4 regions of the Peribacillus phoenicis genome follow, and region 4 is predicted to be linked to each of the others. Evidence: riboswitches for the same ligand, from Rfam matches in the RefSeq annotation. Region 4 holds a riboswitch; each other region holds the start of a gene.
What was found. Region 4 has a riboswitch for cobalamin ahead of ABC374_RS19105 (FecCD family ABC transporter permease). Riboswitches for the same ligand answer to the same signal wherever they lie in the genome.
Positions count from the first base shown of each region.

Region 1 (7,496 bases), 3.1 Mb from region 4:
CATGAATCATTTCCTTTTGAAAGGAGCGAAAAGCATGACACCCGAGCAGGATTATACAGCAGCAAATCTGTCACCGGATTTATTGAATGAACTGAAAAGCTTTGAAAGCAAACTTGGCGAGGAAGCCAATAAAGAATTGATTGTCATCGCCTATGAAAAAGAAAAGGAAGCCTTGAATTAAGAAAAAAGACTCAAACACCCTTAATGGATGGTTGAGTCTTTTTTTTGCATGTACAGAGAAAGGATGCCCAAATTTTTAATGATCATCCCTTTTCCTTTATTACTTGCTGAATACGTCCGTTAAGACCGGCACGATTTGTTTTTTACGCGATACAACGCCTTCTAAGACGGCGATGTTGTTGTTTAATGACACGTCGTATGCTTTTTCCACTGCATAAGCTGCTTTACCAAGAGCCAAGGCAACAGAATCATTAGTCAAGATATCCGTTACGACGAATAGGAATAAGTCCAATTCCTTCACAGCGATTACCGCTTCAATCGCCGCTTCCAATTCAGCTTGCTTAGCAAGGACTTCGTTCGGATCAACAGCATTTACCTGTGCTATCTCCACTTTAGCCATTCCCATGGAGAATTCCTTTGCATCAAGAGTGATAAGCTGAGCAATCGTTTTGTCGCTCAAGTCAGCTCCCGCCTTCAACATTTCCAAGCCATATGTTTCAGCGTCGACTCCCGCAATGGCAGCCAATTCCATAGCTGCTGCAACGTCTTGCTCCGTGCATGTAGGTGATTTGAACAATAAAGAATCGGAAATGATGGCAGACAGCATAAGACCTGCGATCGCTTTAGGAACTTCAATGCCGTTTTCTTTATAAATTTTATTTAAAATGGTTGCCGTACAGCCAACTGGTTCCGCACGGTAATATAAAGGATCGCTCGTTTCGAAGTTAGCGATACGGTGATGGTCGATAACTTCCAACACACGGACTTGGTCAATATCTTCAGCACTTTGCTGGCGTTCGTTATGATCGACCAAAATTACTCCATCAGCTTCCCCTGCAACTTTTTCCACAAGACGGGGAGCTTCGAATTTGAATTGGTCCAATGCATATTGAGTTTCACCATTCACTTCACCCAGACGAACTGGTTCAGCATTGATACCTAACTGCTTTTTCAGATCTGCATAAGCGATTGCTGAACAGATTGTGTCTGTATCCGGGTTTTTATGTCCAAAAACTAATACTTTTTCCAAGATTTTATCCCCTTTTTCATAAATATTTTTCCGCGAATCCCCTCACCGCAATAAGGGAGAGCCACCTTTACTAGACACTTTATTTTAACACAAAATCCAGTAAAATCAGCGCTTGAATTATCCATTCCCCAATAAAATCTTTCATTACTTCACCCTCTGCCATCACTTTGTCAATAGATAAGGGTTGGTTTTTTTCAAATATATTAGTTGAATTATCATCGTATATGGCTTACGATAATATAAGCAGAAATACTAGATATTGATTACATAAACAATACCAATAACTATATATAGAATTTTTTGTAATCCAAGGTGCCAGTGATGGCTGAAAAGGGAATCCGGTGTAAACCCGGAACTGTCCCCGCAACTGTAAATGTGACGAAATGAGAAACCCACTGTATAGCTCTCTATACGGGAAGGACTCAAAGTAGGATGATCATGAGTCAGGAGACCTGCCTTGAATTTTTCACGTTTCTTATTCTTCGGGGATTGAGATGATGAAACGATAGTATAACGGCTATTTTTTCATGGCTCTTTTATTCTATCGTTTGATCCGCTCAATTCTTTGGGCGGTTTTTTTATTTTAGCGGAAGTTAACAAGGAGGATTATTAATGACTCAAACATATAACTCTACCATAAGTGAAAATGACACAGAAACGAAATCCATCCAGCTTGAGATGTTATCGAAGGAATTCGAAGGCCGTCTCGATATGGAAAAGTTCAAAAAGCGTTTTACAAAATGGCTTGATCGCAAAAGTGACTCAACCGAAGAACAGGCATCAAAAAAACTGATTCAGCTCGCTCTTGAAGGTGTGGATATCGATGCTCCGGATTGGACATTCGTTGCTGCAGCAGAACTGTTGAATACAATGTATAGGGATGCACAAGCCAATCGAGGTTATGAAGGCAAGAGTTATGGCCCATTCTATGAGCTGATCACAGAACTCTCCCAGCTTTCGGAAGGTCAGCGTTATCCAATTTATAAACCAGAACTGCTATCTTCATATACAAAAGCGGAAATTGAGGAATTGGGTTCGGTGATCGACCCGGAAAAAGATAAATTATTCTCTTACATAGGCATCTACTTATTGAACGACCGCTATCTGGCCCGCCCAAAAAAGGACAAGGTCTACGAATTGCCACAAGAACGTTTCATGATCATTGCGATGGAAATCATGCGAATGGAAAAAACGGAGCACCGCCTGCAACTTATAAAAGAAGCATACTGGGCCATGTCCAACCTTTATATGACCGTTGCGACTCCTACACTCTCCAATGCAGGTAAAACACATGGACAGTTAAGCTCTTGCTTTATCGACGCAATTGAAGATTCGATTGATGGCATCTATCTATCAAACTACGATGCAGCAAAAGTATCTAAATTCGGCGGCGGTGTCGGCCTTTACGTTGGTAAGGTTCGCTCGCTTGGTTCTGATATCCGGGGTTTCTCTGGAAACAGTTCCGGCACGACGCCCTGGATTCGACTATTCAACCAGACAGCTGTAAGTGTCGATCAATTGGGTCAACGTAAAGGTGCCATCGCGATTTACTTGGATGCCTGGCATAAAGATATCATGAGCTTCCTCGATTTGAAGACACAAAACGGGGATGACAGATTAAAAGCCCATGATATTTTTACAGGCGTATGCATACCGGATTTATTCATGGAGGCTGTACGCGACAGAAAAGAATGGTATCTTTTTGATCCGCATACCGTTAAGCAAATCCTTGGATTTTCACTTGAAGATCTTTATGACGAGAAGAAAGGCGAAGGAAGCTTCAGGAATCATTATGCACTTGCTGTCGAGGCCGCAGAAAATGGCACGCTTCCAAACTATAGCTTTGAAAAAATCAATGCGATGGACATCATGAAAAGCATCATGATTTCTCAATTAGAAGAAGGCGTACCGTATATGTTCTACCGCGATGAAGTTAATCGGAAGAATCCCAATAAACATAAAGGTATGATTTATTGTTCTAACCTTTGTACGGAGATTGCCCAAAACCTAAGCCCTTCGACGATCACGGATGAATATGAAACAGAAGATGGAGATGTTGTTGTGGTTCGTAAAAGCGGCGATTTCGTTGTCTGCAACCTTTCATCCATTAACTTGCCACGAGCGGTGGGCAGCGATGTTTTGGAAAGATTGATTCCCATTCAGATCCGTATGCTGGACAATGTCATTGATGTGAATAATCTTCCTGTCAAACAAGCATCCATCTCGAACAAACGTTACCGGGCAATTGGTTTAGGAACGTTTGGATGGCATCATTTACTTGCCACACAGAATATTTATTGGGAATCCGATGAGGCTGTTCAATATGCCGATGCTTTATACGAAAAGATCGCTTACTTAACAATCAAGGCATCCAACGAATTGGCCAAGGAAAAAGGATCATACCCATATTTTGAAGGATCTGATTGGCATACAGGGGACTATTTCGAACTGCGTGACTATACAGATCAAAAATGGATGGATTTAAAAGCAGACGTGCAGGAACACGGGACCCGTAATGGATATTTAATGGCGATTGCCCCCAATTCATCGACAGCCAAAATCGGTAATTCCACGGATGGCATCGACCCTTTGTATGAAATTGAATTTTACGAAGAAAAGAAAAACTTCAAATTCAAGGTGACCGCACCAGGCTTGACGCCAAATACGTATGAATATTATAAAAAGACGCGATTCAATTTGGACCAACTGGAAAGCATCAGGCAAAATGCAGCCCGACAACGCCATATTGACCAAGCAATCAGCTTTAATCTGTATGTACACAATACAATCAAAGCGAAGGTCCTGTTGGATATCCATTTAACTGCATGGGAAAGCGGGTTGAAATCAACGTATTATGTTCGTTCGACTTCTTCCGAATATGACAATGCCTGCGAAAGCTGTTCAAGTTAATGACAATCATGACCCAGTAATCTATTCTTAAAGGAGTTTTCACGAATGACCAATCATATCAAAAAAATTCGGATGCTTGAACCGACGCATCCAACCAAGGCAACCGGTGTTTTCAAAGGAGAAGCTTCAGGCTTCCTCCTTTGGAACGATATTCAGTATGAAAAATTCTATGATACCTATACACAGCTCATCAATAACTTTTGGAAGCCTTCGAGCGTGAACATGATTCAAGATAAAAAGCAGTGGGGCGAATTGGACGAAGATATCCAGGATGCTTTTCTCGATATCCTTACGATGATTGCTGGAATGGACAGTCTTCAAACGCCCACATTAGTAGAAATCCTTCGGTACATCAAAGATCCGGCGGCAAAAGCTATCCTGGCCAACATGGCCCAGCAGGAATCGATCCATAATGAATCTTATTCCTATATCCTTGCTTCCTTGATTCCGGTAGGCAAGCAAAAACAGCTTTTCGACCGCATCAAAGAACATCCTGAAGTGATTAAGCGTAACCAACCGATCGTTGATGCTTATCAAACGTTCGTGGACGATCCCAGCCCACAGCATTTATTCGAGGCATTGATCCATTCAACGAACCTTGAAGGGATTTATTTCTATCTGGCTTTCGCCTTTTATTATAATTTAGGTCGCCAAAATCTAATGACCGGTTCCGCTACGATGATATCCTATATTCACCGCGATGAAATGGTCCATTTCGATTTCATTGGAATGCTCATTCAAATCTTGATGTATGAATATCCTGAGTTAAATAATGAAGAAAACACGAAGTTCATCTATACAACGATTGAAAAAGCAGTCGAACTCGAAAAGGAATGGTCTGAATATATGCTCGAAGATATCCAAACCAAAGCCGATCTTGATTTGGAAGAATTCAATGAGTACATCGAATATATCGCCAACAAACGGTTACGTATGCTAGGCCTTGAAAATTTGTATAAAGAGTATGGCGAGAACCCGATGCCATGGATCAAAACGTTCGATGATGAATCCATCGGACTTACCAAAACCGATTTCTTTGAACAGAAATCAAGGACATACAGTCAAGTAAATGCCAGCAATGGGTTCGATGAGCTGTAAAGTTGCCATTGTCTATCATTCTGCCGGCGGCAATACAAAAGCGCTTGCTGAAGCCCTCGCTTCCCTTATACCTGAAGCTGGACTATTTCGAATGAATGAATTCGATTTACGTACATTGCCGGATTACGATGCATTGATCGTCGGCACCTATACATGGGGCAATGGGGAGCTTCCCGCTAAAACAGCAGCCCTTTATAAAGAACTGGAACAATTGCCTATAGCTCATCTGAAAACGGGAGTCTTCGGCACTGGTGAAACCAACTATAATCATTTTTGTGGGGCGGTCGATCATTTCCGGGACATGTTATTTGCCAAGAGCCAGTTATTGGTGACATTGAAGATAGAACAGATGTATCAAGAATCAGACTTGCCCAGACTTCAAAAGTTCGCCTCGCGATTCCAGAACTGACTGAAAGGGGATATGCATGTTCGCATATCCCCTTTCAGTGTTTTTTTAAAAAACTTGGCTCCCTCCATCATAGCAGCCGTAAGCATGAAGTATAATGAAAGAAAAAAGGAGAAAATATCCAATGACTGAAAATATAACCCAGTTCCTTCCTATCCTTTTTATGCTAGTGCTTGTCGTATTCGTTATATTCATCGTGTTTTTCCTGTCAGGTCATTTTAATCGTTCTAAACGGATCGAAGAAAAATTGGACAAAGCATTAAAGGAAATCGCCGAAATAAAAGAAAAATAAAAAGACTCCAAAATCGGAGTCTTTTTTTTATATGCGTTCAATTATTTTTGAACGTTAGCTGCTTGTGGTCCACGAGCGCCTTGCTCGATTTCGAAAGAAACTTCTTGGCCTTCTTCAAGCGTTTTGAAGCCTTCTCCTTGGATAGCTGAGAAATGTACGAATACATCGTCTTGGCCTTCAACTTCGATGAAACCGAAACCTTTTTCTGCGTTAAACCATTTTACTTTACCTTGTACCATGATAGTTCCTCCTGTGTTTGGAAAAATCCATTTTATTACTATTTTTGGTTCTGGATAATGTTTCAAGAGGAATCCTATTACAGTAAATCCTTCTATCAAACTTTTCCGAACAAAAATAATTACTCATATTATATCATGGGAAATCCAAAAAAAACAAGAATATCGCAGTAAATCAACCGACAAATTATCCTAAAATTCTACATATTCCTCTTCTTGCTTTGTCGGAAGCCTTCGTCCAATAAGTAGCGCTCCGCCTCTATCGGACTCTCGAAACATTCCTCAAGATTCGACCCTGAATAAACATTCCAAAGCAGGTTTTCCCTTTCAAGTGTAAGCTCTTGCTTTTCAGGGCCAATCCATGCCCCTTCCAACCTAGCGAACTCGTTTTCCTCTTCTTCGACTTCAACCGGAGGTTTCGATAGGTAATCCACGCTTTTTTGGATCAATTCTTTCAATTCCGCTTCATTATAGTCACGTATATTGATAAACCCTTTACGGTCAGTGTCTTTTTTTCTCATATGCCCTGCGTAAACGAATCCATTTCCATTGGGATGCAAGTGCTGAACGACGATTTTTTTCTCCTGGACGCTATCTGGATAATGGAAGTTCACACGTCCCAATGAAACGTCTTTTCGCTGTAATTCCGGAAAAGTTTCAATGATGCTCAATTTTTCTTCAAATGTTAACAAATTTCTTCCTCATTTCATTAGTTCATATTGTTTGTCGATTATAACATAGACTGATTAGAAACAATAATTTCCCTCTTCCATTATAATGTAAGGAAAGGGAGTGATTTGATTGATCATGACAATTCGGGACCTGGACACCGATTATGGCCTACAGCTTTTTAAACTTCAGAAAGAAGCCTATAAGGTGGAAGCGGATATGATCGGCTTTGCCGATATCCCTCCATTATTGGAAACATATGAACAATTCATTCATTGTCATGAAACGTTTTTATGCTTTTTAAAGGGTGATGCCTTAGCGGGTGCAATATCTTATACAAAAGAAAATGGTCAAATACTGATTTGCCGGATGGTCGTCCATCCTGATTATTTTCGGCAGGGTATCGCGGATGCACTGCTGCATGCTCTTCAATTACACGGCGACTGGGAAAAGATATCCGTTTCGACCGGTAAAATGAACCTGCCTGCACGGAACCTTTACGAAAAAAACGGATTCACCCATAAAGAGGACGTAGAAGCCGCACCTCTCTTTTTCATAAGCATATTCGAGAAACAGCATTCATTTTATGTATGTCACGATAAAAAGCATAATGAATGAAATGACAATGATTACGGCAACCCATAGCCAGGCTAATGTCATATTCCCGGAGTCCAT
Region 1 is NZ_JBDFMF010000001.1:773,404-780,899, reverse strand. It holds gene ABC374_RS03910 (hypothetical protein) at 35-181, shown strand; gene ABC374_RS03905 (manganese-dependent inorganic pyrophosphatase) at 281-1,210, opposite strand; cobalamin riboswitch at 1,504-1,684, shown strand; gene ABC374_RS03900 (ribonucleoside-diphosphate reductase subunit alpha) at 1,823-4,120, shown strand; gene ABC374_RS03895 (ribonucleotide-diphosphate reductase subunit beta) at 4,166-5,218, shown strand; gene ABC374_RS03890 (flavodoxin domain-containing protein) at 5,190-5,627, shown strand; gene ABC374_RS03885 (hypothetical protein) at 5,749-5,916, shown strand; gene ABC374_RS03880 (cold-shock protein) at 5,958-6,155, opposite strand; gene ABC374_RS03875 (hypothetical protein) at 6,353-6,844, opposite strand; gene ABC374_RS03870 (GNAT family N-acetyltransferase) at 6,960-7,439, shown strand; gene modB (molybdate ABC transporter permease subunit) at 7,401-7,496, opposite strand, start outside.
Region 1: it holds a riboswitch for cobalamin, as region 4 does, so the genes downstream of both, ABC374_RS03900 (ribonucleoside-diphosphate reductase subunit alpha) here and ABC374_RS19105 (FecCD family ABC transporter permease) in region 4, are expected to answer to the same signal.

Region 2 (7,496 bases), 1.1 Mb from region 4:
GGGATCGGAGAATCCAATTGAATCATCTCAGGTCCGACTGTCAGATAAGATTCATCAATTTCCCATGTAATAGTATCATGGCCATGCTTTTCCGGAACGATGAACATCTGCGGTTTCGGAAGGGCGGGATGTGGATGTTTTTCGATCGTCGTATGATATACACCCTGAATCCGTTCCTGTTGGAGCACTTCATTCGGCACATCAACAACCTGAATTTTCCCCTTCTCAAGCAACATCAGCCGATCACAATATAACCCAGCCAAATTCAGGTCATGGAAAATTGAAATAACGGTCAAATTCTGCTCTTTTGCCATTTTCCTCATTAAATCAAGAAGGTCTTTTTGATAGGAAAGATCCAAGTGATTCGTAGGTTCATCCAAAAAAAGGATTTCAGGCTCTTGGGCAAGTGCCTGTGCCAGCAGGACCCGCTGCCTCTCCCCTCCTGATAATCGTTCAAAATGCAGATCCTGGAAATCGGCTACGCCCGTTTGTTCCATAACCCGTTGGACAATCGCTTCATCTTCTGCGGACCAACTATGGAACCAACCTGATTGATGGGCATATCGCCCAAGTGAGACCGTCTCTTTTACTGTATAGGAGAAAGCTAATGAGGAATGTTGAGGGAGCACAGCAATGACCTGTGCAAGTTGTTTTGACGAATAATCCTTCAAATCCCTACCTCTTATCCGTACGCTTCCGCCCTTATAATCGAGCACCCCGCTAAGCATTCCTAAGAGCGTCGTTTTTCCGCTGCCATTAGGACCAAGAATCCCGAATAATTCTCCTTTATGTACATCAAAAGAGACAGAGTCCAAAACAGCTTTGTTGTCATATCCACCTGTTAACCCTTTAACTTCAAGCATCCGTTTTTACCCTTCTCTCCGTCTCTTTAATAAAATCAGCGCAAATGCAGGTGCCCCGATAAGTGAGGTGATCACCCCGATCGGCAGTTCCGATGGGGCAATGACCGTCCGTGCTACAAAGTCAGCCAAAATTAGAAATCCGCTTCCTATCAACAATGACAGCGGAAGCAAATGTTTATGGTCAGGTCCCCATATCTTTCGGACAAAATGAGGAATGACCAATCCTACAAAGCCAATCGCCCCTGAAACGGCAACCGCTGCCCCTGTCAATGTCGAACCGGCTATCAAGATCCACATTTTCCGCCGCTTAACATTCACACCTAAGTGTTTTGCCCGGTCTTCCCCAAAAGTCATCGCATTCAATTCACTTGTATTCATGATCAAGATAAACGAACCAAGAATAAAAAACGGCAAAATGATTGCAATATAATTCCATCCGCGCATTGAAACGCTTCCCATCAACCAGCCGATGATTTGTCTTAATTCATCACCCGTCAGCGCAATCATCAATGAAATGAATGCACTTAAAAACGAGCTGAAAATGATTCCCGTTAAAATGATCGTTTCCACTTTCATCGATCGATCCATTTTTTTTGCAAAAGTCAATACGCAGAGCATCGTGAGCACTGAGCATAAGATGCTCAGTGCCGGAAGAGTGTATAAACCGATGAACGGCAGTGATATATTCAAGAATATTGTCAATACGGCGCCGACCGATGCTCCTGATGAAATACCTAATGTGTAAGGATCAGCGAGCGGGTTCCGGAGCAGCCCCTGAAATGCCGCACCCGCAATCGCAAGCGATGCCCCGACCAAACCCGCAAGCAACACACGCGGCAAGCGGATGTTCATCACGATATTCGTCAGCATCACATCCGGATCAGCAGAAATCGGCAAATGAAAGATCTCCTTGCCGATTATTTGTAAAAGTACGGGAATCGGTACTGACACCGAACCAAAGGAAATGCCTATCGTCATTGCGAATAACAAAATTAACAACGCAATCAAATAAGCAAACGTCCATTTAGTTGTTAAATTGGTTCGGATAGACTGATTTGGCAAGTTCCTCTACTCCCTCTATCAAGCGTGGACCGGAACGGGTCACCAAGTCAGAATGGACATCAAAGACTTTGCCATTCTTAACAGCATTTACGTCTTGCCATCCTTTTCGGCCCTTCACTTCACTTACTGAATCTTTCGTATAATAACCATAAGTTGTAATGATGACATCAGGATTTGCAGCAATCATCGACTCTTCATCAATTTTTGCCCAACCGTCCAAATCAGCAGCAGCATTATCCGCTGAAATAATATTAAGCATCTCATTCATGAAAGTATTTTTTCCCGGTGTGTATATTTCCGGTGAAGGCGAAACCTCCACTAAAACTGTCTTCCTATCCTCTTCCTTTACGGATTTGGCTTTTTCCTCGATATCCTTGAGCTTCGTTTTCATATCCGCAACGATTTCGTTTGCCTTGTCATGTTCACCCGTTGCCTGTCCAATCATTTCAATAGACTCATAGACTTGGTCAAAGCTTTGTGCATCATTGACTACGAGGACATCTATTCCAGCATCCTTAAGCTGTTGTAAACCCTCATTCGAATTATGGGCACTTGATGCATGCGCAAGAACAAGGTCAGGCTTCATGGAGACAATCAGCTCCGTGTTCATTTCCATTCCGCCAACTTTCTCAATTTCCTTCGTTTCTTCCGGGTAATTATCATTATCGGAAACACCAATGACCTTTTTACCCAAACCAAGTGCAAAGACCACTTCCGTATTACTTGGTATTAACGAAACGATTTTCTTCGGTTTTTGTTCTATCGTTACTTTTTCCCCAGTTGCATCTTTAATCGTAATCGGGAAAGCTTCGTGTTGAGCATGATTCGTTTGCTGCTTTTCTTTTCCTTCATCAGTAGTGTCACTGCAGCCGACCATCATGCCTGCAACAAGCAACATCAACAGTATCAGACCAAAAATTTTCTTCATTTTCATTCCCCACAATCTTTTTATTTAATTTCTTTCCACCTCATAATCTTGGAAGATGCCCCCAAAACAAAAAGCACCTCCCGTTAAACGGAAGGTGCTTGTATGGCAACAATATCATTACGGACTTCTTATGGTCTGCCACACACCTTCCCATCCGCGTAGGTTACAGGTGTACGAATTTTGGCAGGTCTCCTGGCTCATGGTCATCGTCAACGGCACCTTCCCATATCTCATACAGTGGTACACAGCCGTCAGCTCCCATATACAGTGGCGGGACCGCGCTGGCATTTCACCAGCTTCCCTTTTAAGTCATTACGACACCAAATCGTTCATATGTATATAATTTTCACTGCCTTCATTATACACCATGTAAGAATCGATTATTAAATGATTTTTCTGAACAGGTTCGAAATGCCCCTGCCACCTTCAATGATTTGAAGCATTTTCAATCAGTGACGCAAACCCATCGACTGATAACCCGGGTGAAATCCGAACTCGATGCAGGGCATGCATCCCTTGTTCCCTTGAAGCTCCCCCAGGTTCGGTAGTGACTGCCATCTTGTATCCAGCTTCCTCTGACAGCCTGAGAGTCTCTTCGTTATACCGGCCAACCGGATAGGAAAGCACTGTCGTGTCCTGGTCGAGAATACGGTCGAATAGCTCCTTCGACTGGACCATTTCAGCTTCTTGCTGCTCTGCCGTCATGCGGTTCAGCTCCAAATGGTTGATAGTATGGCTTTCGATCGAAATCCCATTCCTGCTCATCTCCATCATTTGATTTTCAGTCAGGTGATGACCTTTATCAATGGACTTCCCGATCATGAAGACAGTTGCTTTCATATCATTTTCTTTTATTATCGGAAAAGCCTCCGTGAAGTTATCTGTATAGCCATCATCAAAAGTAAGCCAGACGCACTTCTCACTTGGCATCCGATTCTCGGTTAATACGAGGAATGCTTCTTCAGGGGATAATGTATAGTAGCCATTCTCCCGAAGCCAAGCCATCTGAGACCGGAATTCCTCCCTTGGAACCCGAAGGCGATTACCTTCAGAAATGCTGTGATACATCAAGATTGGAAGCTGGACGTCGGACTCGACCGTTATCCAGTCTTCCGTATCGATTTTGCCCTCCAATTCCTGCCCTTCCGCATTCTCCGCCGCTTCGGCGACTTCAATTTCATCTTCCGCAATCGGTGCAGCAGTCTTTGTGCCTATACCTTCTAAAATCCCTTGTGAGCATCCAGGTAAAATCAAAATCCCCAGCAATGCCGCCATCCATAAAACTCTATATTTTCCCACTATCATTCTCCTAATTTTTTATAGTGAAATAGTACCAGAAAACTAGCGATTAATAAAGTATTCCATTAAATGAAAAAAAGGGAAAGACAAGAGTAAGGATTTTTTTTCATAAGTATGTGCTATTAGCTTGAAAAGTTTGCCTATAAGAAATATAATAAATAAGTCGTCGACTTTTTTATATGTCCCAGTAGCTCAGCAGGATAGAGCGACAGCCTCCTAAGCTGTAGGTCGTAGGTTCGATTCCTATCTGGGACGCTAATTATAAACCCCTGTTACAAGCGGTCCTTCCGCGGAGTAACAGGGGGTTTTTTCTGTTGGTTAAGAACAATTGATTTTTTGATGGAGAAAACGCAGATCTCAAAGCTAAATTATTTCATCAAGCCATATAGATATAAAAAATCTGATTGCAAACTATGCATAAAGGTTGGAAATATTGGCGAACAAGAATACAAACTGTTTGATAGTAAAAAGCGTTGTATTTATTACGTCAATATATACCTGAAAAAAATAATGGATTTCTGGATATAATCATGTCTTTTTTTGAAATATATGTTTTAACCTGTCCAATCCGGGTATACAAATACTGTAAGACATTCTCACCAAAGGAGATGATAGTGCATGATGAGTACAATCAGAAGCCAATGGAACAAAGAGAATGACGCAGCGGTTTTTAGTCCCGGTGATCAGCGTTAGAGTCAATTGAAGAGTTGGATGATAATCAAACATGGGAATTACTAGTCTTCTCATCCAAAGGAGGAAGATACGATCATGAGTATTTACAGCCTATGGAATCCAGAGAATGATGAAGCAATTTTCAGTCCGGGTGATCAGAAGCCATTCAGTACGCTCATACGAGTAGATTCGGATAAACACACACACACTGACAAAACACTTGAATATGAATTACATGGCACCGTACTGAATGAAATTTAGTCGAAGCAGGAATATACCGAAAAAGGATGGAGCGATTGCTCCATCCTTTTTCTTTTATTTATCGAATTTCAGTTTCGCCAAGGCATCTGCCAATGCAGTATTAATCGGCTCTTCTTTATTTTGCTTTTTCATATAATTGGATACTTCATTTTTGGATACTTTTTGATTTTTATTTTGCCCTCTTCGTTTATTGTAAGAAGATAGTTTTTCGTGAAAACCGCATTTACAGGTGAATGTCTGTGCTTCTCCTTGACCGCGCATTTCCATCTTTTTATGACATTGCGGGCATCTGGCATTTGTTACACGTGAAACACTTTTTTTGTGGCCGCAATCACGATCTTGACAGACGAGCATTTTTCCCTTTTTACTATTCACTTCTAGCATCAGCTTGCCGCAATCAGGACATTTCGTTCCTGACGGGGACGAATATGGAATATCTCCTACTTTAAGATTTATTCAAATATAGAAACTACAATTTCTCCTAAAAAAGTTAAATGAAATTTCACGCTTAAAAAAAGAAGTTTAAATTCTCAAACAAGCAATGTCTATTATGTCCTCTAAAATAGGAGTGTATGGGGCAATTTCCTCCTTGAAATTATGTTATATTAGACGGTAAATAGTTAGTAAGGGAGTTTGAACAAATGTCAAAAAGTGTGGTAATTGCTGAGAAGCCTTCAGTTGCACGTGATATCGCAAATGTATTGAAGTGCAATAAAAAAGGCAATGGGTTTTTAGAAGGCGATAAATACATCGTTACGTGGGCATTAGGACATTTAGTTACACTAGCAGATCCAGAGGCATACGATATTAAATATAAAACCTGGAAACTGGAAGACCTTCCTATGCTTCCTGAACACATGAAGTTAGTTGTCATGAAACAAACAGGAAAGCAATTTAATACTGTTAAAACACAATTAAATCGCAGTGATGTAAATGAAGTAATTGTGGCTACTGATGCAGGGAGAGAAGGAGAATTAGTTGCACGTTGGATTATTGATAAAGCAAAAGTTCATAAGCCTATCAAACGACTCTGGATTTCTTCTGTAACAGATAAAGCTATTAAAGATGGATTCAATAACTTAAAGCCTGGTAAAGCTTATGAAGACTTGTATACTTCTGCAGTAGCACGTTCGGAAGCGGATTGGTATATCGGCTTGAATGCAACTCGTGCCTTAACGACAAAATTTAATGCACAATTAAACTGTGGACGTGTTCAAACACCAACAGTTGCAATGGTTGCAGCACGCGAAGAGGAAATTGCGAATTTCAAACCGCAAACCTATTATGGAATCGAAGCCCAAACGGATGGACTCAAGTTAACGTGGCAAGATGAAAATGGAAATAGTCGCAGCTTTAATAAAGAAAAGACCGACGCAATCGTGAAATCACTTGGAAGTAAAGATGCGACTGTTGTTACCATTGACCGCAAAGCAAAGAAAACATTCGCACCTGGTCTATATGATTTAACAGAGTTACAACGTGATGGGAATAAACTCTTTGGCTATTCTGCTAAAGAAACATTGAACATTATGCAAAAATTGTACGAGCAACACAAAGTCTTGACTTATCCCCGTACAGATTCACGTTATTTATCATCCGATATCGTTAGTACGCTTCCGGAGCGTTTAAAAGCATGTGCCATAGGTGAATATCGTCCTCTTGCAAATAAAGTGTTAAGTAAACCTATTAAAGTGTCAAAAGGATTTGTGGATGATAGTAAAGTGAGTGATCACCATGCCATTATTCCAACTGAAGGTTACGTAAATATTTCATCCTTCACTGACAAAGAACGCAAAATCTACGACCTTGTCGTGAAACGTTTCTTAGCTGTTTTATTCCCTGCATTTGAATATGAGCAATTAACAGTGCAAACGAAAATCGGGGATCAAAAATTTATCGCTAAAGGAAAAACAGTGATTCATTCTGGCTGGAAAGAAGTTTATGCAAACCATTTTGATGATGAAGAATCAGATGATGTAAAAGAGCAGTTATTACCTCGTATTGAAAAAGACGATGTATTAAAGACAAAAATAATCACTCAAACGTCAGGCCAAACAAAGCCCCCAGCACGCTTTACTGAGGCGACTTTACTATCAGCAATGGAAAATCCCACGAAATACATGAAAACAAATGATAAAAAGCTTGTGGACACGTTAAAATCTACTGGAGGACTTGGTACAGTAGCCACTCGTGCTGATATCATCGATAAATTATTTAATTCGTTCTTATTCGAAAAACGTGGCGGTAAGGAAATCTATATCACAGCTAAGGGGCGTCAGCTTTTAGATTTAGTGCCAGAAAAACTAAAATCTCCTGCAACAACAGCTGAGTGGGAACAAAAGCTCGAGCTAATCGCAAAAGGGAAACTGAAAAAAGATGTGTTCATCAATGAAATGAAAGATTACACAAAA
Region 2 is NZ_JBDFMF010000001.1:5,030,532-5,038,027, forward strand. It holds gene ABC374_RS24955 (heme ABC transporter ATP-binding protein) at 1-863, opposite strand, end outside; gene ABC374_RS24960 (FecCD family ABC transporter permease) at 870-1,925, opposite strand; gene ABC374_RS24965 (ABC transporter substrate-binding protein) at 1,888-2,853, opposite strand; cobalamin riboswitch at 3,019-3,193, opposite strand; gene ABC374_RS24970 (polysaccharide deacetylase family protein) at 3,280-4,158, opposite strand; tRNA gene ABC374_RS24975 (tRNA-Arg) at 4,334-4,407, shown strand; gene ABC374_RS24980 (hypothetical protein) at 4,921-5,085, shown strand; partial or broken gene ABC374_RS24985 (DNA topoisomerase III) at 5,140-5,502, opposite strand; gene ABC374_RS24990 (DNA topoisomerase III) at 5,727-7,496, shown strand, end outside.
Region 2: it holds a riboswitch for cobalamin, as region 4 does, so the genes downstream of both, ABC374_RS24965 (ABC transporter substrate-binding protein) here and ABC374_RS19105 (FecCD family ABC transporter permease) in region 4, are expected to answer to the same signal.

Region 3 (7,496 bases), 420 kb from region 4:
TTTAGTTGCGTTTATTCTTTCTTTCAATATATCTTGCTTGTGCTTGAACATATTGCTGCTTTTCCTCTTCGGTTTCCGGAATGACCTGTGGTACGTTTGTCGGCTTACCGTCTTCATCAATGGCCAGCATCGTTAAAAAAGCACGGGCCGTAAGCTGTTTCTCACCTGTTAATAGGTTCTCGCGCTCCACTTTCACGAATACCTCCATTGATGTGCGATGGGCACAGGTAACATAAGCTTCAAGGTTGATCGCATCCCCCGTCTTGATGGGGGCCAAAAAATCAAAAGAGTCGCTTGAAGCAGTCACAACGGGTTTTCGACAATGGCGCATAGCTGAAATGCAGGCTATTTTATCAACATAGGCCATTACTTTACCGCCAAAGATGGTATTGTGATGATTTGTATCCGGTGGAAAAACAAGGTCGGTTAAAAAAGTCCGGGACTGCTGTATTGGATGGGCAACGTTCTTTTCAATCATTTGCCTGTTGTTTTTGCTAAAAGGTTTTCACGGACGATTTTTGCTGCTTCGACCATGTTTTTCAAGGAAGCGACGGTTTCCGGGATACCCCTTGTTTTCAGTCCGCAGTCGGGATTGATCCAAAACTGGTCTTTATCCAATACCTTGATCCCACGTTCAATCATATCTACCATTTCTTCCACTGCCGGCACACGCGGGCTATGAATATCATACACACCCAGACCAATGCCTTTTTCATACGTTTTTTCCTCGAATGCGGAAGCAAGCTCCCCATGGCTACGGGATGTTTCGATGGAAATTACATCGGCATCCAGGGAGGAGATGACATCCATGAAACTGTTGAAGTCGCAATAGCACATATGCGTATGAATTTGGGTTGTATCCTCCACGCTTGATGTGGATATCAAGAACGAATTCACAGCCCAGTTCAAATACTCGTCGCGATCGCTTCTTTTCAATGGCAGACCTTCTCTAAGTGCAGGCTCATCAACCTGAATCATTTTGATTCCAGCGGATTCCAATGCAATGACTTCTTTTTCCAAAGCGAGCGCCAGCTGATAGCAAACATTCTCCCTGGAAATATCATCACGAACAAATGACCAGTTCAAAATCGTAACAGGACCTGTAAGCATTCCCTTTACCGTCTTCTTCGTCAGTGATTGTGCATATACACTTTCTCTGACTGTCATCGGTTCGATGAAATGGATGTCGCCGTAGATGACTGGTGGTTTCACACAGCGGGATCCATAGGATTGTACCCAACCCTTTTCTAAAAAGACGAATCCGCCTAACTTATGGCCGAAGTATTCAACCATATCCGTCCGTTCGAATTCCCCGTGAACAAGGACATCCAAACCGATTTCTTCTTGGATTTCAATCCATCTGCCAATTTCTTCGTTAACGAATATTTCATATTGCGAAGCGGTCCATTCTCCTCTTTTGAATTTCCCGCGTGCTTGTTTAACTTCAAATGTTTGCGGAAAGCTGCCGATCGTAGTCGAAGGGAGAAAAGGCAATTTGAAAAATTCCTGTTGTTTTTGGTAACGTTCCTTAAATGGAAGCTGACGGGCGGCGGTCCTGGTTTTAACCTTTTCGACATTGGCTTGTACAGTTCCGTGATTCCGGGCATTTGAACTTGCTAAAGTTTGAAGCGTGAATTTATTGGCATCGACTTTTTCGGCAATTGCTTCAAAGCCTTGATTATTCCCTTTGACCAAGAGTGTGATTTCCTCAAGTTTCTCATCAGCGAAAGCGAGTGCCTCTTTCGCTTCTTTTGAAAGGGCGGTTTCATTACGAACTGTCACCGGGACATGAAGCAGGGAACAAGAGGGCTGAAGCCAGATTTGGTCTTCGGCTACAATTGTCTTAAGAGTCTCGATCAATTGGATTTTTTTCGATAAATCAGAAAGCCAAATGTTTTTTCCGTCAATCACACCTGCAGCAAGCACTTTGTCCTTCGGGAAGCCGAATGCTTCCAGGTTGCTTAGATTCCTCCCTTTGTCATGTACAAAATCAAGACCGATTCCTTGGACTTGTAATTCGATGACTTCTTGGTAATGTTCCACGGCATCAAAGTATGTTTGTAGCATGATGTTCAGGTTTGGTGCTGCTTCATTCAGTTTTTCATAGAGGTAAGTAACAGTTTGCATATCTTCTTTGGAAATCGATGAAACAAGTGAAGGCTCGTCCATTTGAACCCACTTCACGCCTTCTTGCTCCAACTCCCGCAGGATTTGCGTGTATAGGGGAAGCAGGCTCAGGATGATGCCAGGGATATCTTGTTTTTTGAAGCCTTTGGAAAGGGAGATGAAAGTATAAGGACCGATCAATACGGGCTTCGTTTCAATCCCTAGGTTTTCCTTGGCTTCCCGATATGCTGCAAGTGGTTTGTTTTCTGTTAACGTCAGCTGTGGCACCTTTAATTCAGGGACAATATAGTGATAGTTCGTATTGAACCATTTCGTCATTTCGGAAGCTACTTCATCATTGTTTCCGCGAGCCATTGAATAATAAACGGAAAGGGGGACGCTTCCGCTTTCATAGGCTGAATAACGTTCAGGAACAAGACCGAACATGACGGACATATCGAGCATTTGATCATAGCAAGTGAAGTCGTTGACAGGAATGATATCAATGCCTCGCTTCTTCTGTTTTTGTAAGTTGCCTAAACGGATGGCTTTTAGCTGTGCCGTAAATTCTGCTTCATCGATTTTACCGGACCAGTAAGACTCCAATGTACGTTTCCATTCACGATTTTCCCCGATTCGAGGGTAACCCAAACTACTGCTTTTCAATATTCCCATCCTCCTATATTCATTTAATTGAGCAATAAAAAAAGCATTCCTAACCGTCAAAAGAGATGGTTAGAAATGCTTAAAATAAAGAGGCATGCAAAATGCCCCTTAAAATTATAAGGTCCCTAACACCTCCCTATCTCCCGTAGGTTAAAACAGTGTTGTCGAAATAGGCAGGTCTCCTGACTTAGGGATTAACATTAGCGACGGGCCTTCCCGATCTGTGGATCAGTGGCATATTGGATGGCGCTAACACTCCCATTACAGTGGCGGGACCGTGCCGGAATTACACCGGACTTCCCTTTTAATCCTAATTTAAAATTAGGAACCTATTTCCACATATGAAATTTGACAAAACCTGCCTTGATAACTGTTTGCAGGCTAAAAATTTATAAAATAAAAACTATTATAAAAATTTAGACAATCTTAACATATCCGACCAAAAGGGTCAACATGAAAAAAAGATTCAGGAAAAGTATGCGGCTATTAGGTGTGTAGGTGATAAGGGTCTGTTCCTAAAAAAGAATATATTGTTTGGACAGGGAGTATGTATAGAGGAAGTGGCGTTTTGAAATGGGGCGTGGGGGATGACTTTCTACATCTTGATTGCAGGAATCATTTTTTGCATGGTGATGAGCATTCGTACGTTATTTCTTGTTGAGTCGGGAGGAAAGAAGTTTTCTCTGGAGGATATGCTGTGGCTAGGCAATTTATATGCGACGATATTAGTTGGATTTGCACTGATTTATTTATTATACGAACTTCAGAATCATTCGGTGATTCTTGATATGGGCAATCGATTGGATGGCACTTTCTATGAACAGTTGAAGACTTCTTTTTATTTTAGTGCGATGACGATGTTTTCTGTAGGGTATGGAGATATAGCCCCGATTGGCATGGGGAGGATGATAGCTACGATTCAGGCTTTCATCGGTTATACACTGCCGGCAGCGTTCGTGATCCGGACGGTGATTGATTTGGAGCACAAAGATAGGAAGGATAAATGAAAGTTGTGTTTCTTTCGATTATTGGGTACTCTTACCATAATGAAAGAAATGGAGGGTTCAATATGACAGTTAAAATTGGAGAAAAAGCACCTGATTTCAAGCTCCCTGCAAACAATGGTGAAATGGTGTCCCTATCGGATTTTAAGGGGAAATATATTGTTTTATATTTTTATCCAAAAGACATGACGCCAGGCTGCACGACGGAGGCCTGTGATTTCCGGGACCATAATGAGCAATTTGAGGAAATGAACGCTGTCATCATTGGAATCAGCCCAGACCCAGCTGCACGTCATGAAAAATTCATCGAAAAACATGGATTGCCTTTTCTGCTGCTGGCTGATGAAAATCATGAAGCGGCTGAATCATTTGATGTGTGGCAATTGAAAAAGAACTTCGGCAAGGAGTATATGGGCATTGAACGTTCAACTTTCCTGATTGATAAGTCTGGTAAGGTAGTCAAAGAATGGCGTAAAGTAAAAGTCAAAGGCCACGTCGAAGAAGCTCTTGAAACTCTTCGTGACCTCGAAAAATAAGGGACAGGCAGATGAAGGATGAGCGAATAACGAAGCTTGCAGCCAGGCTGATTCATCATTCGATACAATTACAGCCAAAAGAGAGAATCCTCATACGGGGTCATATCAACACGAAACCATTATTGAAAGAGCTGATTGATGAAATTTATAGAGTGGGTGCTTACCCATATGTAGAACTCGAAGACGATGAAATAAGCCGCCACCTGTTACAAGGGAATGTAAAGGAACAACTTGACACCTCTTCGCAATGGGCCTTGAAGAAATATAAGGATATCGATGCGGTCATCATCATCACCGGGGAGGAAAACGATGTGGGAATGACCGATGTTCCCATCGAGAGGCACCGTCTTCAAGGGGAGGCTATGAATTCCCCCACTCTTTTCTATGTAAACAACCGACGTTGGGTCTTGCTTAATTATCCCACCAACGCATTAGCGCAAAAAGCCGGCATGACCTTCGACAGGTACGAAGATTTTCTTTTGAATGTATGCAACATGGATTACGGGAAAATGGAGACGGCCTTGAAACCGTTAAAACAATTGATGGAACGAACTGACAATGTCAGGATCGTCTCGCCAGGAACGGATTTGACCTTCTCCATCAAAGGTATGCCGGCCGTCATATGTGCCGGAAAAAAGAATTTACCGGATGGGGAAGTGTTTACGGCACCCATAAAAGATAGTCTCAATGGAAGGATATCCTTCAACACACCAACAACCTATGAAGGATTCACCTTTAGTGACATAGAATTAAACTTGGAAAAGGGAAAAATCATTAAAGCTACTTCCGATCGTGACTCTGAAATGAACCGAATTCTGAATATTGATGAAGGGTCCCGATTTATCGGGGAGTTTGCAATTGGAATCAATCCATACATATTGGAACCTATGGATGATATCCTGTTCGATGAGAAAATAAGCGGGAGTCTGCACTTGGCTCTTGGACTTGCCTATCAAGAAGCGGATAATGGAAACCGATCATCGATTCATTGGGATATGGTTTTGATTCAGCGGCCCGAATATGGGGGTGGTGACATCTTCTTTGACGACGTCCTGATCAGAAGGGATGGCGTTTTCATTTTGCCTGAATTAGATGCATTAAACCCAAATTCCTTAAAATAAAGCCTTTTTTAATAAGGCTAAGGCTTTTGTCCAACTCAAAAAGGGGACACCTGAATATGCTTTATTAAGGGAATACCTCCTCAGAGAAAGTTGCGCGGGACACATAGAGCCCGTGTTTTTTTATGTTAATTAAAAGGGAGAGATAAACATGTTAATACTTTCAACTGTCATTCCGAATGAAGGCATCCAAAAGAAGATGACGGAAGCTTTTCCTGACTTGGGCTTCATTTATCAAAAAGGATGGACGGGTGGGCCGCTTCGTGAAGCGGAAATCTTAATTACATATGGTGAAGACTTAACTGAAGAAATCATTGAAAAAGCTGCGAACTTGAAATGGATCATGGTCATGAGTGCAGGGATGGAATTAATGCCTTTTAAAGCCATAGAGGAACGGGGAATTCTGGTGACCAACGCAAGAGGCATTCATAAAATCCCGATGGCAGAGTATACGATAGGGATGCTTTTGCAATATGAAAAGAAATTGAAACTGCTTATGAAGAATGAAAAGGAAGAATTGTGGGATAGAAAGATTGAAGTAGGGGAATTGAATGGCAAGACGATGCTCGTTATTGGTGTGGGTGCAATTGGAGGGGAAGTGGCTCGTCTTGGGAAAGCCTTTGGGATGACGATGATAGGAGTGAATCGGAGCGGGAAACCAGTGGAATCCATCGATCACCTTTATGCCCTGGATAATTTATTGGAAGCCATACCGGGAGCCGATTATATCGTATCCGTCCTGCCAAGTACGGATGAAACGAAGGGCCTTCTGCAAAAAGAACACTTTGAAGCAATGAAAGAAACTGCAGTATTCGTGAATATTGGCCGCGGCGACCTGATTAATGATGAAATGTTGATCGAAGCGCTGGATGCCGGGGAATTATCTCATGCCATCTTGGATGTATTTGATCCGGAACCTTTAGGAAAAGGGCATCCGTTTTGGAGGATGGAGAATGTTACAGTCACTCCGCATCTTTCAAGTAAAAGCGGAGAATATTTACCAAGAACCTTTGCCATATTCGAAAAAAATATGCGTGAATACCTGAAAGCTGGAAAAGACTTCACCAACGTAATCGACTTATCCAGGGGATACTAAACTCAATGCAAAAATGGGAAAGATTCAATGTGTTCATGAATAAACTTAAAAAGAATGGTTAAGCCATTGAATTATTGACAAATTCAACGCATAAAAGGTACACTATTTATAAACATTATAATTTAAGAATGCATACTTAATGAGAAAAAGAGGTGGATGACGGTGTCTGAAGTTCAGTTAAAAGAAGCGTTGGATTCCTTAAAAGATACCGGTGTAAGAATAACTCCTCAACGCCATGCGATACTTGAGTATTTGATAAGCTCCATGTCCCACCCTACCGCTGATGATATATATAAAGCGCTGGAAGGCAAGTTTCCGAATATGAGTGTGGCAACGGTTTATAACAACCTGCGTGTGTTCCGTGAGGTAGGTTTGGTAAAAGAACTTACGTATGGTGATTCTTCAGCAAGGTTTGATTTTGTGACGACGAATCATTATCATGTAATTTGCCAAACTTGCGGGAAAATTGTGGATTTCGATTATCCTGCATTGGATGAAGTCGAGCATTTCGCAGCACAAGTCACCGGTTTCAATGTTAGTCACCATCGGATGGAAATCTACGGCGACTGTACGGAATGTGCGAAAAAAGAATCGCATTAAAAAAAGTTCCTCCACTTGGTTGGAACTTTTTTTCGTGTTATGAAGAAATGATACAATTGTTAAAGACTTCTGGAATTCAGCTAGCCGAATTCCTTTAGTCATGCAGGCTTTTCCGGTTATATTTTTCGTTGAATTCTTCGCCTTCCAACTTTTTGTCAAGTGTCAATGGTTCTTCACAATGCATGCAAATATCTACACGCCCTAGTATTTTTGTAGGTTTGCTGCAGTTAGGACAGACAACCTGGATCGATTTTGTGGAAAGCATTCCAATCCAAAAATAAACCCCTGTACTTGCGATTATGAATAAAAGGCCCAGCCCCATGAAAATCGTCATGACAACAGGATGCGTTTTGAAGAAAAGCCCAAGGTA
Region 3 is NZ_JBDFMF010000001.1:4,314,668-4,322,163, reverse strand. It holds gene ABC374_RS21250 (acyl-CoA thioesterase) at 2-478, opposite strand; gene metE (5-methyltetrahydropteroyltriglutamate--homocysteine S-methyltransferase) at 475-2,781, opposite strand; cobalamin riboswitch at 2,928-3,120, opposite strand; gene ABC374_RS21240 (potassium channel family protein) at 3,360-3,779, shown strand; gene bcp (thioredoxin-dependent thiol peroxidase) at 3,842-4,312, shown strand; gene ABC374_RS21230 (aminopeptidase) at 4,324-5,433, shown strand; gene ABC374_RS21225 (D-2-hydroxyacid dehydrogenase) at 5,582-6,526, shown strand; gene perR (peroxide-responsive transcriptional repressor PerR) at 6,683-7,126, shown strand; gene ABC374_RS21215 (YgzB family protein) at 7,221-7,496, opposite strand, start outside.
Region 3: it holds a riboswitch for cobalamin, as region 4 does, so the genes downstream of both, metE (5-methyltetrahydropteroyltriglutamate--homocysteine S-methyltransferase) here and ABC374_RS19105 (FecCD family ABC transporter permease) in region 4, are expected to answer to the same signal.

Region 4 (7,496 bases):
AATGAATATCTGAAGACTATGATACATCATCCGTTGATTTTTTACCAGAAGAAAATAATTTATTTTTGACTTTTCAAGTAATTCATGTATGTATCCATATTCATGGACTGAATAAGAAGTCACAAAAAAGAGATATACATGAACCTTTCTCCACTCTGGGATCTAGGGTTCAGTATACCTCTTGTAGGTAAAATTGTTATTTCTTCAAATCAATCACGATATCATCCAATACCAACTCTTTTGGAGCACTACTTGGTTTGGTTGGGAAGGATGACACCTTTTCTTCACCATCTTCCGTTATGGTTGCTTCTCCGTGGTTCTCTGAAGTGAAATTACGTAATGTTACATGTGGTGTCGCAATCAGTTTCGTAGCGTTTGGATCGATTTTTTGAAATGTTTTGCTGAAGTTCAAATTATAAGAATCGATACCGCTTCCTCCGTTACCTTGACCAGCATACACATTTCCTAAGTCATCTCTAATGGACAACTCCACATAGGCTTCATCACATTTGTTTTTGACTGAGTCGGACACTTCTTGATGATAATCAACCACAAAGGACATTGGCGAGATCGATAGTTTTTCGACGGATACTTTTACACCGTGTTGATTCACACTTTTATTGATGACCTTCTCGTTGCTTTCAGTTGCCTTTAGAGAGAAGGCAAAGTCCCAATTTCCTTTTATCTCTTTATCCGTGTCGGTAATACTAATGCTGTTTATATCCCAGTCTACATTTACCTTATCTACTTTAAGATCTTCTAAGTTACTAACCGTTAATAAGCCTACATATTTTTTATCAGCTACTTTTGAAATTCCATCCGATCCTCCTTGGGCTTTCATTTCTTTTATATTCGGGCTGGGAATAAAGAATGATCCGTCACCCAAATCTTCTTCGCTTTCTATAGTATAAGTGATGGTTACCGTTTTTCCGTCATAAATGGCGTCATTTATCGTGAAAGTAAGGCCATTGCTTTCTTCAGTAAGGCCAATTTCGTTAGAGTAGGCCTTATAATCACTATAAAGACCCTTTCCATTATTCTTGATATCATCGGAGAGACCTGAGTTTTCATTACTAAAATAGCTGAAAATATCTCCTATCAAAGGAATGCTTTTAGCAGAAGCGGTAAACGAGAGTCCAATCGTTGCGGTGGATAACCCGAATATAATAGAAGCAGCCAGAACATTCTTTTGCCAGCGTTTCATTTTTTTCTTCTTGCTTATTGATTTTTTTAGGGTTCTTTTGACTTTAGCTTTTTCTAGTTCGCTGACTTCTATTTCCTTAAATTCAGTTTCGTCTATGTCTATATCATTTAATAATTCATAAATATCCTTCATACGACACTGCCTCCTAACTTAAGATTCGTAGCTTTTTGACTTAGCTTCTTTTTTCCCCTATAAATTCGATTATCTATTGATGCTTTGGTCAACCCGAGTTTTATCGAGATATCCTCATTTTTTAAACCAAGAAAGTACTTCATGATAAAAATATCCCGATCTACAGGTTCTAAAAGGTCAATTAACTGAAGCAGTTCTTTTCTGTCTTCCAGTATAATCAGTTCGTCTTCTGCAGATTTTTCTGGATCTACTTCTGTGTAACCTGATGTAAGCTCCATTTTCTTCATGGCTTTTCGGTAATAATCAATCGCTTTAAACTTAGCGATCGCACAAATCCATTTTCTGAAATCAGTTGTATCCCCATGGAACTTTATTGAATTGTTCCAGATTGAAAGAAAAATATCATTGATGCATTCTTCCATGACACCGTCGTTCCTAAGAGGAGAGAGAACCTTATATGTTACCCCCTTGATTAGTGGCAAATAGGTATCCACTATAAATTCCAATGCGTCTTCTTCATGGCGTTGCAACCGCTCGATAAAATTTTTATTCGTAGACTTCATGACATGATTCCCCTTGTTTTTTGTAAAAGCTTTTACACTTTATACAACGTATATAAAAATATTTATTCTCAACTTTTTTGGGGTTTTTATAGAAATTAGTAGATACGGTGGTTCCATTAAAATTTGGAATGATATGGTATAGAGGGTATCAAATTTTGTCAGTATGCGACAGTGTTATCCATATAAACGGTTTTCAATATATATTTATCAGGGAGGATAAGCCCTTGGTTTTCTTGAATGATATATCAGGCCGCATATGCTTAGCGTTTTTTTGAAAGGATGAAAGAATGATGGATATATACATTGAAAGGCTTAATGAACGGGATGCACAAGCGTTATTTGCATTTGAATGCAATAATAGAAGGTTTTTCGAGCAAACAGTTCCAAGCCGGGGAGATGATTATTATAGCTCTGGAACGTTTGGAATCAGGCATAAGGAATTATTAAAAGAGCAAGAAGATGCTATCTCCTCTTTTTATTTGATTAAGGATGGTTCAGGCATAATCGTCGGCAGGATTAATCTTGTGGATATCGACCCTATTAAGGGGACGGCTCATGTCGGTTATAGAATCGGTGAAGCGTTTACGCAAAAAGGGATTGCGAACGAAGCTTTAAAGCTTTTGGTCAATCTGGCGCCGGAATTAAATGTGACTCAAATACATGCCAAAACGACAAGCGACAATATCGCTTCCCAAAAGGTTTTAGTGAAAAACGGTTTTGAACGGATTTCGATTAATGAGGAAATTAGTGCGGATACTGGTCAAAAGCTAACTTTCTACCATTATAGAAAGAATCTATAAATCCATATTCCTCTATTAATAGCCGCATTCCCATTTTTTTAATTGTGAAAAGATGGGGAGTATACTATACTAACGTTGTATTTAATGTTTGGAAAATTTTGCGAAGTTCATATATTTGCCGCTGGGTGCCTTTGTGTGAACAAAGGGTAACAGGGAATCGGGTGCAAATCCCGAGTGGTCGCGCCACTGTAACCAAGGAGTTTTCTTTCAGGATGTCACTTGACTCAGTCAGGGAAGACGAAAGGAAATGTTGATTTGGAAGCCAGGAGACCTACCCAGTGAGCATCACCAATTTTTCCTTCGCTGAGAGGAGAGGTGTTCGAGATTAAGAAAAGGCGGACTTAGGTCCTTCCGTATTTTTTGGCCTATACTCGTAACTCCATTCTTTGTTAAAAGGATTGGGGTTTTTTTGTGTGTTTTTTTGAAGGAGGATATCATCATTGGAAGAGTCATTGGTTAGAAGCTCATTGAAAGAGAATGAGGATATGCTTGACCATTTTGAGAGAAATGCCAAGCGCAGGTTTCGTTTCCTGATATTTTTCTTGCTGTGCATTCTTTTATTATCGATTACATTCGCTGTTACCCTTGGGCCAGTTAAGATGTCAGCAATAACGGTTTGGAAGATCGCCTTAGGGCATCTTCCTTTTATCGGTGATTCTCTGGAGGTGAATTGGAGTATCGCACAAGAGCGGATCATTTGGGATATCCGTCTGCCCCGTGTATTGCTCGGTGCGGTGGTAGGTGCGGGATTATCCGTAGTGGGTGTCGTCATCCAGGCCTTGGTGCGCAATTCACTTGCAGATCCGTATATCCTGGGCATTTCATCTGGTTCTTCTGTTGCGGCAACCCTTGTCATTCTTTTTGGGGCGCTGCCTATATTCGGACAATATGCGTTATCATTCGGTGCATTCCTGGGGGCCATGGCTGCGATGCTTTCCGTTTATTTATTGGCTCAAGTGGGAGGGAGAATTCAAACGACAAGGCTGTTATTGGCGGGTGTAGCCATATCGATGATCATGTCTGCCGTCACTAATTTCATTGTCACTCTTGCACCAAAAGATTCCGGCATCCGTGAAGCGATGTTTTGGATGATGGGTAGCTTAGCGGGTGCAAAATGGGAATACATACCGATTCCAGCGGTTGTGGTGCTTGTGGTTTCATTGTTCCTTATCGTACAATCCCGCTCCCTTAATATCTTATTGATGGGCGAAGAAGTCGCCGCGACGCTCGGAGTCAATATGGAAGCCTTCCGTAAAGTTCTGATCATCATTACGTCCCTTGTTACGGGGACAGTTGTGGCTGTAAGCGGTTCGATTGGGTTCATCGGTCTGGTAGTACCGCATTTAGCCCGGCTATTGGCCGGGACAGACCATAAACGTGTTCTTTCATGCAGCATATTGATTGGCATGATCCTCGTCATTTGGTCAGATGTATGTGCCCGGCTGGTCCTGGCACCTCAAGAACTTCCGATTGGCGTTGTCACCGCACTTTGCGGAGGGCCATTCTTCATTTGGCTTTTGCGGCGAAGTTCATATTCATTTGGAGGTGGGGGCAAGTGAGATTAGCTATTGAAGAAGTATCCTATTCAATTCTGGACACTCCTATCATTGAGGATATAACCCTTCATATAAAAACTGGGCAGTTCGTTGGGCTGATCGGCCCGAATGGGAGCGGGAAATCAACACTATTAAAAAATGCTTCCCGGATTTTGGAGCCGCATACGGGATCTGTTCACCTCGACGGCCGTGACCTTTACCGGCTTTCACAGAAACAAACAGCCCGGGAAATGGCGGTTGTCAGTCAGGAAACATCGCTGACCTTTGACTTTAGTGTACAAGAGATGGTTTGGATGGGAAGGCATCCTCATAAGCGATTATTTCAGGGAGATTCGGAGAAAGATAGACGAATCGTCAATCATGCATTAGCTCGCGTCGAAATGAGTGGATTTGAAGACAGGAGTTTCATGAGCTTGTCGGGTGGTGAGAAACAACGTGTCCTCATAGCACGCGCCCTAGCCCAGGAAGCGAACATCATCATCCTGGATGAACCAACGAATCATTTAGACATCCGGCATCAGCTCCAATTGCTGGACCTTGTTAAAAAGCTGGACGTTACCGTCTTGACGGCCCTGCATGATATAAATTTGGCAGCCATGTATTGTGATCATATATATGTCATCCAAAATGGCAAAGTGATCACATCCGGAACACCAGAAGCTGTATTGACGACAAAAATGATAAGGAAGGTGTTCGGGGTGGAAACGGAAATCGGCATACACCCCATCACGCAAAAGACGCATATCACCTTTTTAGCACATATATAAAAAAAACAATAGATATGAGGGGAAAATATATGACTGGTTACCGAAAGATTTTGTTAAGCATCAGTTTTTTGGCAATGATGATATTGGGCGCTTGCAATAACTCCGAGGAAGCTTCAAAGGACGGAGGCAAACAGAGTGAAAAAAGTGGAAAAGAAACAGTGGTCATCACGAATCTGGATCATGAATTCACCTATGCAGAGGCCCCAAAGCGTGCGGTTTCGCTAAATCAGCATGCGACGGAAATCATGCTTGCATTGGGGTTGCAGGATTCAATGGCAGGTACGGCTTATTTGGATGACGAAATTTTGCCAAAGTATAATGATGCCTATGAAACGGTGGCAGTGCTTTCCAAGGAATACCCTTCAAAAGAAGTTTTCTTTGAAGCAGAGCCGGATTTTGCATATGCTGGCTGGAAAAGCGCCTTTACGGAACAAACATTAGGAACCGTCCAAGAGCTGAAAGAAGCCGGAATCAATACATATATCCAAGAGTCTTCCAATACGTCAACACCGACTATGGAAGATGTGTATAAAGATATTGAGAATATTGGCCGCATCTTTCATGTAGAAAAAAAAGCAGCGGAAGTCATCGGAGAGATGCAACAGGATATAAAAGAAACTACAGCAAAAATCGAAAGTGCAGGCAAGCCCAAAAATGTTTTCGTATATGACAGCGGTGAAGAAGTCCCGAGAACGGCAGCGAAAAATAATTACATGACAGGGATCATTTCCATGGCTGGCGGCCAGAACATTTTTGGCGATACGGAAGGGGGATGGCCTGAGGTCAGTTGGGAAGAAGTCGTCGATCGGAATCCGGATGTCATTGCCATCATTGATTACGGAGATATCCCCATAAAGCAAAAAGAAGCATTCTTATTAAATAAAAGTGAACTGGCGGATGTACCGGCCATTCGAAATAAAGCGATCATTGTGCTTCCTCTTTCAGCGGGCGCGGAAGGGATTCGTGCACCACTAGCCTTACGGACAGTAGCCGAAGGACTCTATCCCGAGAAGTTTTGAACCCGACCAGGCGGATGCTGAACAAATGACCCGAATAATCGACACGAATGAAACGTGTCCTTGTTCGGGTTTTACTATATCCAATTAGAAGGATAATAGGATCGGTTTCTTGAATTATTTGTATGGCAGATCATAGTTCGTAAGAATGAAGATTTCAGGAGAAAGGAGAATGTAATATGATAGAAGGTTTATATGAAGCCCATTTACCAGTCAAGAACCTGGCCATCTCAATGGATTTTTATAAGAAAATAGGCTTAAAACTAGCTTGGAGGGATGAAGATACTGCCTTCTTTTGGATAGAGGAAAACAAAAGCTGGGTCGGCTTATGGGAAGGGAAAGAATATCAAACTCCATACCACCCTTCACTAAGGCATATCGCCTTTCGGGTAACTTATGATAATATGAAAAATTCATTAAATTGGCTAAAATCCCTAAAAATTGAAGTCGTCCCTTTTGGAAAAAGGACAACGATTGAACCTTTTGTGCGTCCGAACCAAGGAAACGCTTCCGTCTATTTCAATGATCCCGATGGCAATAGTCTGGAACTTATGTGTTCGATAAAAGTCCCTGATGCATATAAGCATATGACCGAAAAACTATCACTTGAAGAATGGGAAGAACTAAACTCTTAAATGATAACAAAAAAATCTACCAGTATGAAGGTTTTATAGAAGGAAGTGTAAGTATTGTTTAATCAATTAACGAATAACGATAGTATCCTTAATCAATTACGTGCAGACTGTGAGAATTGTTTTGGTTTGTGCTGTGTAGCTTTGCCTTATGCAAAATCTGCTGATTTTGCATTTGATAAAGATGGAGGTACACCATGTTCAAACCTGCAATCCGATTATCGTTGCGGCATCCATGAAAAACTCAGAGCAAAAGGGTATAAAGGCTGCACGGTATATGAATGTTTCGGTGCCGGTCAAAAGGTATCTCAACTCACCTATAATGGAAACGATTGGAGGAACAACCCAGAGTCAGCAAAGGAAATGTTCGAAGTTTTTCCTATTATGCAACAACTTCATGAAATGCTTTGCTACTTAAATGAAGCACTGAATTTAGAAGATGCACAACCTCTTTACCGAGAATTGCAGGCGGCTTTTGAAGACACGGAATATCTCACTAAGCAAATTCCAAAGTCTATCATGGACCTGAATGTACCAGCTCATAGAGAGATCGTTAATGATTTACTTCTGCGCACAAGTGAACTGGTACGTGCAAAGGTTTCATTCAAGAAAAATAAAAAAAAGCAGAACAAAATAGGTAGGGGTAGTGACCTGATTGGTGCAAAGTTGAGAGGTGCTGATCTTAGGGGAGCGAACTTAAGAGGGGCTTTGCTTATTGCATCTGACCTCAGAGAAGCCGACATGAGAGTGACGGACCTTATCGGTGCAGACTTTAGGGACGCTGATTTAAGCGGTGCCGATCTCACCGGAAGCTTCTTTATCACAC
Region 4 is NZ_JBDFMF010000001.1:3,891,180-3,898,675, reverse strand. It holds gene ABC374_RS19120 (DUF4179 domain-containing protein) at 197-1,336, opposite strand; gene ABC374_RS19115 (sigma-70 family RNA polymerase sigma factor) at 1,333-1,899, opposite strand; gene ABC374_RS19110 (GNAT family N-acetyltransferase) at 2,190-2,699, shown strand; cobalamin riboswitch at 2,806-2,992, shown strand; gene ABC374_RS19105 (FecCD family ABC transporter permease) at 3,185-4,258, shown strand; gene ABC374_RS19100 (heme ABC transporter ATP-binding protein) at 4,255-5,022, shown strand; gene ABC374_RS19095 (ABC transporter substrate-binding protein) at 5,052-6,041, shown strand; gene ABC374_RS19090 (VOC family protein) at 6,218-6,673, shown strand; gene ABC374_RS19085 (pentapeptide repeat-containing protein) at 6,728-7,496, shown strand, end outside.